Regions from separate parts of the Enterobacter sp. DVT3837 genome, predicted to be linked through region 1. Evidence: riboswitches for the same ligand, from Rfam matches in the RefSeq annotation. Region 1 holds a riboswitch; the other holds the start of a gene.

What was found. A riboswitch is a leader RNA that binds a small molecule or an ion and turns the genes downstream of it on or off. The one in region 1 is predicted to bind thiamine pyrophosphate.
Region 2: linked by a shared signal. The riboswitch ahead of thiC (phosphomethylpyrimidine synthase ThiC) and the one ahead of thiB (thiamine ABC transporter substrate binding subunit) in region 1 are both predicted to bind thiamine pyrophosphate.

Annotation. Positions count from the first base shown of each region.
Region 1 is NZ_JBWDLA010000001.1:733,187-736,307, reverse strand. Features, by position in the region: gene thiP (thiamine/thiamine pyrophosphate ABC transporter permease ThiP) at 1-801, opposite strand, end outside; gene thiB (thiamine ABC transporter substrate binding subunit) at 777-1,760, opposite strand; TPP riboswitch at 1,792-1,892, opposite strand; gene sgrR (HTH-type transcriptional regulator SgrR) at 1,929-3,121, opposite strand, start outside.
Region 2 is NZ_JBWDLA010000001.1:1,188,954-1,192,074, reverse strand. Features, by position in the region: gene thiC (phosphomethylpyrimidine synthase ThiC) at 1-1,623, opposite strand, end outside; TPP riboswitch at 1,702-1,815, opposite strand; gene AC0XWG_RS05795 (Rsd/AlgQ family anti-sigma factor) at 1,870-2,367, opposite strand; gene nudC (NAD(+) diphosphatase) at 2,463-3,121, shown strand, end outside.

The sequences.
Region 1 (3,121 bases):
GGCTTTACTCAGACGCTGGCTCAGCAGCACCAGTACAAGACAGCACACCATCTGAACTATCGCCAGCAGCGCAGCCCGACCAGGATCGTAGTCGTAACTCAGCGCCTGATAGATTGCCAGCTCAATGGTTGTTGCCTGCGGTCCGCCCCCCAGTGAAAGCACGGTAGCAAAGCTGGCAAAGCAGAGCATGAAGATCAGCGCGGCAACTGGCGGGATTTGGCGGCGCAGCCACGGCCACTCAACAAAGCGGAAGAAAGACCAGCCGCGCATGCCCAGCTGTGCCGCAAGCTGGCGTTGCTCTCCGGGGATATTTTCCAGCGCCTGTAAAAAGAGCCGTGTCGCCATCGGCATATTGAAAAAGACGTGCGCCAGCAGGATGCCCTGAAGCCCGTATGGCGAGAAATGCCACTCCAGACCGAGCAGGCCGAACAGTGAAGCCAGCCAGCCCTGACGACCATAAACGCTCAGAATGCCAAACACGGCTACCAGCACGGGCAGGATCAGCGTCATGGCGCACAGGCGCAGCAGCGCCTGCCTGCCGGGGAAACGCCTGCGATAAAGCGCACGAGCAAGGAAAATGGCGGGGATCACCGACAGCAGGGCAGAGAGAAACGCCTGCCAGAAAGAAAAGCGGATAACGTGCCAGAGATAGCTGTCGTGCCAGAGGGAGAGCAGGTCACTCTCTGGCGCGTTCAACCACAATGCAAGAAAAGCGCCCAGGCTGACCGCCACCATCAGCATGGCGGCGAGCAGCCCAGGAATTAACCAGCCGGGAATTAGCGGCTGACGGCGCGTTGCCATTCACTTACCCATGCTGCACGCTGCGAAGCGACCTGGTGCGGCGTAAACTCCAGAGAAGTTTGCGGTTTGGTCAGCTGCTCGAAACCTGCTGGCAGCGCTACGTTGGTCACGGGATACATCCAGTTACCCGCCGGAATGGCATTCTGGAATGCCGGTGAAACCATAAATTTCAGGAACTTCTCGGCAAGTTCTGGCTGTTTGCTGGCCGCGGTACGCGCAGCCACTTCCACCTGCAGGTAATGACCTTCAGCGAAATTGGCCGCGGCATAGTTGTCTTTCTTCTCGGCGATAATGTGGTAGGCCGGGGAGGTGGTGTAACTCAGTACCAGGTCGCTTTCACCTTTCAGGAACAGGCCGTAGGCTTCACTCCAGCCTTTAGTCACGGTGACGGTTTTGGCGGCCAGTTTCTGCCATGCTTCCGGCGCTTTATCCCCATAGACTTTCTGCATCCACAGCAGCAGACCCAGACCCGGAGTGCTGGTGCGAGGGTCTTCATAAATGACGCGCCATTTCTGATCGCCTTCCACCAGCTCTTTCAGGCTTTTCGGCGGGTTCTTCAGCTTGTTTTTGTCGTAAACAAAGGCAAAGTAGCCGTAGTCGAACGGAACGAAAGTGTCATTTTTCCAGCCGCCCGGAACGTTGACGGCATCTGCAGCTACGCCACTTTTGGCAAACAGTTTGGTCTGCGAGGCGGCCTCCAGCAGGTTGTTATCCAGCCCCAGCACCACATCGGCTTTACTGTTTTTCCCTTCCATACGCAGGCGGTTGAGCAGTGAGACGCCATCTTCCAGCGCCACGAATTTCAATTCACAGTTACAGTCCGCTTCAAAGGCTTTTTTCACCACCGGGCCTGGGCCCCAGTCAGCAGAGAAGGAGTCGTAGGTGTAGACCGTCAGAACGGGCTTCGCAATAGCAGGCAGCGCGAACAGCGCCAGCAGGGGGAGAACTTTTTTTAACACTTTGCACCTCAGGGTTGAGTGGCAAAGGATTTTGAGCAACAGCCTCAAATCCCTTCGCCGGCGTTATCCGGATCAGGTTCGACGGGTATTATCTCAGCGCACATCAGTGATGCAGCACCCCGTTGAGAACGGCGCTATTGTAATGATTTGGTGAATATTGCGAAAGCGTTATGGCTCCGGCGGGGCAAACCAGGCGGATTTAAAATCAAACCAGCCTAAGGTGTTCATCCGCAGGCCGCGCATACTGCGCTGACCCTGAATCATCAGCCAGTGATGGATCAGCGGCACAATCGCCTGCTGCGCGAGCAGTTGCTGACACCACGAGGCCAGGTTCATCTCACCTGCTCGCCACCGGGCGGCATCCTGCTGCCAGTCGCGTTCGATGCAGTGCTGGATCAGCGGCACTTCATACAGGTGAGAGAACAGCGAGAAATCGAGCGGTAGGGTGAAGTTGGCGCTGTTCAGCCAGATATCACTGACGATATCTCCGCGGTGCCATTCATCATAATCGACCTCCTGAATGTCGAGATGAACGCCTTCAGCAGCCAGCAGTTTGCTCATGATCCGGGCGATAAAGCGGTGTTCCACATGATCACGGTAATAGGTCAACGTGATCGACTCCAGCCCGGCAGGCTTTTCACCGTGAACCGGTCGGGCGTGATGCCAGCGAGGGAGCAGGCCGTATGCCGGGAACCAGTATGTCTGGTATTGTTCTTCTGCCTGATAGATAAGGTTAGCCGGAGAGAGAACGTGGCTAACCCACCTGCGCACCTCGCGACTGGCGCCACGATGGCTGCGAGCGTCAAACAGCAGGTAATAGCAGCCTTCTTCAAGACGGCTTTCAACCGCTTTTTCCCCCTCGGTTGGCCCTTCCAGCGTTAAGCCGCAGCTCAACTCTTCGCTGATGTCAGGCAGAACCCAGACGTTGACTTCATCGATCAGCGCGCGATAGCCAAAGTAGTCGTCAAAGGCGCGAATTTTAAGCTGGTTGCTGGTATTGCGCGTCACTGCGTAAGGGCCTGTCCCTACGGGCTGGCTGGCAAAATGAGGCAGAGATGCCCATTCGCGCGGCAGGATCATCGACGGAACATAGCCCATTAGCCACGGCAACCACTGGTCTGGCTCGGACAGTTCGATGTCAACGGTCCATGCTGTCGGGGAGTGGATCCGCGAGACATGGGCATACAGAGGAAGTGTGCGCGCGCGCTGAAGAGAATCAATGACGTCGCTCATCTCCAGCTCGCGGCCGTGGTGAAAGTGGATGCCAGGGCGTAAAAAAAAGCGCCAGTGAAGCGGGGAAAGTTGCTGCCAGTGGTGCGCAATATCTGCTTCCAGTTCCCCATTTTCCTCATTTATGCGCG
Region 2 (3,121 bases), 460 kb from region 1:
CATGGCGTTATCACGGATTTGCGCTCCCGGGTGGCCTTTCGCCAGATCGGCTGCGTGGGCGGCAATCTTGTAGGTGATCAGACCCTGTTTTACATCTTCTTTGTTTGGCAGGCCGAGGTGCTCTTTCGGCGTGACGTAGCAGAGCATGGCGCAGCCGAACCAGCCAATCATTGCCGCACCAATCCCGGAGGTGAAATGGTCATAGCCCGGCGCGATATCGGTGGTCAATGGCCCGAGGGTGTAGAACGGCGCTTCGTGGCAGTGCTCCAGCTCTTCGGTCATGTTGCGACGGATCATCTGCATTGGCACATGTCCCGGGCCTTCAATCATCACCTGTACGTCATATTCCCAGGCGATTTTGGTGAGTTCACCCAGCGTGTGCAGTTCGGCAAACTGCGCTTCGTCATTGGCATCGCGGATGGAGCCAGGACGCAGGCCGTCGCCCAGCGACAGAGAGACATCGTACGCGGCGCAGATTTCGCAAATCTCACGGAAGTGTTCGTAGAGGAAGTTTTCCTGATGATGGGACAGACACCACTTCGCCATGATCGAACCGCCGCGCGAGACGATGCCGGTCAGACGTTTCGCCGTCATCGGTACGTAGCGCAGCAGGACACCTGCGTGAATAGTGAAGTAGTCTACGCCCTGTTCAGCCTGTTCCAGTAACGTGTCGCGGAAGGCCTCCCAGGTAAGATCTTCGGCAATGCCGTTGACCTTCTCCAGCGCCTGATACACAGGCACCGTCCCGATTGGTACCGGGCTGTTACGTAGGATCCATTCGCGGGTTTCGTGAATATAACGGCCAGTGGAGAGGTCCATCACCGTGTCCGCACCCCAGCGCGTCGACCAGACCAGTTTTTCCACCTCTTCTTCGATAGACGAAGTAACGGCCGAGTTACCGATGTTAGCGTTGACCTTCACCAGGAAATTACGGCCAATAATCATTGGCTCAGATTCCGGGTGGTTGATGTTGGCAGGGATAATCGCGCGGCCAGCGGCGACTTCATCACGCACAAATTCCGGCGTAATGTTTTCCGGCAGGCGAGCGCCAAAAGATTCTCCCGGATGCTGGTGGCGCAGAATTTCGCTACGGATGCGCTCACGGCCCATGTTTTCGCGAATGGCGATGAACTCCATTTCGGGGGTGACGATCCCCTGACGCGCGTAGTGCAACTGGGTCACGCATTTGCCCGCTTTAGCGCGTTTCGGTGTCAGCAGGCCGGAGAAGCGCAGCTCGTCCAGACCGTCGTCGGCCAGGCGCTCTTTGGTATAGGCAGAACTTTGCTCGTTTAGCTCCTCGCTGTCCTGGCGGGCGTCGATCCACGGTTGACGCAGCTTAGCCAGGCCTTTCTGAACGTTGATGGCAATTTCAGGGTCACCGTAGGGACCGGAGGTGTCATACACCGGCACAGCTTCGTTGTCTTCATACTGTGGGTTATCTTTGCTGCCGCCGATAAGCGTTGGGCTAAGCTGAATTTCACGCATCGGCACGCGGATATCCGCCTGAGAGCCGGTGATGTAGATGCGTTTAGAGTTCGGGAAAGCGGTGCCTTCCAGGGTATCAATGAAGTGTTGGGCGTGTGCGCGCTGTTCGCGGCGGGTCAGTTTAGTAGTGGTAGACATAGCTCATTCCAAAAGTGAAGGACATGGCTTGTCAGACGACGGATGAAGCAAGAGAAGATCGCCCGCAGGCGATACAACAGCAGTGTGACTCTTGTTCCCTTCGCAGGTATTAGCCTGATCAGGTTCCGCGGATCCCGAATTAACGGTCTCAGCCCGCGTTTTTGCAAACGCTGGGCACTCCGACAAGAAAAATCCCCCTCGTGAGAGGGGCGAATGTTTGTAAATTACTCGTTAACGATTAAGAACTCAAGCAGGGCGCGCGATGTTATCTTCGTTGCTGGCACTGAGATTGCTATCCAGCACGAGGGCGATCAGCTTATCTTCCAGTGTGAATCGCTCTTCCAGCGCTTCGCCAAGGTCGGAAAGCGCCTGCTGAAACTCAAGATAGTTATCGTGATCGATCGCATTCTCAAGCGTGGAATCGTAGTAGTCCATAATCTGCTGGGTATTGGCTTCCAGCAGCGGATAGAGTTTGCTGGCCGCTAAATACGGCGTAGTCCCTTCCATTTCGCGGATAATGCGTTCATAAATATTGAAATGGCCGTCGGACAGGTAGTCGACCAGGCTCTGACAAAAATCATCCAGCGCTTTTTCATTCAGACGCATAAACGATTCTTTGCCAGGCTTAATACCGACCAGATTGTAATAAGCCACGAGTAGATGCTTGCGCACATGTAGCCAGCGATCCACCAGTTTGTTACTTCCTCTAACGCGCTCAGTCAGGCTTTCTAGCTGGTTTAACATGTTCGACTCCGCAAAGTTTAGAATTGAATCTGCTTATCCAAAATGTAACCACAATGCTAACAACATGTCAGTGAAGCGAAGGTAGTGCAATAGATATGGATCGTATTATTGAAAAATCAGATCTTGGTTGGTGGATCGTCAGTCACGAACAAAAATTATGGCTCCCCGTCGGGGAAATTCCCTATGGTGCGGCGGAAAAATTCGATCTTGTTGGTCAACCTGCACTGAGGATCGGTGAGTGGCAGGGCGATCCCGTGTGGATGGTCCAGCAGGCTCGACGTCAGGACATGGGATCGGTTCGTCAGGTGCTGGATCTGGATGTGGGGCTGTTCCAGCTGGCGGGCCGTGGTGTACAGCTGGCGGAGTTTTATCGTTCGCATAAATACTGCGGTTACTGCGGGCATACCATGCACCCGAGCAAAACCGAGTGGGCGATGCTCTGCAGCCACTGCCGTGAACGCTACTATCCGCAGATCGCGCCGTGCATTATCGTCGCTATCCGTCGCGAGGATTCCATCCTGCTGGCGCAGCATACCCGTCACCGCAACGGCATTCACACTGTGCTGGCCGGGTTTGTCGAAGTGGGCGAAACGCTGGAGCAGGCGGTGGCGCGCGAAGTGATGGAGGAGAGCGGGATTAAAGTGAAGAACCTGCGCTATGTTACCTCCCAGCCGTGGCCGTTCCCGCAGTCATTAATGACGGCATTTATGGCCGAATATGATAGCGGGGACATCGTCATCGACCAGAAAGAGTT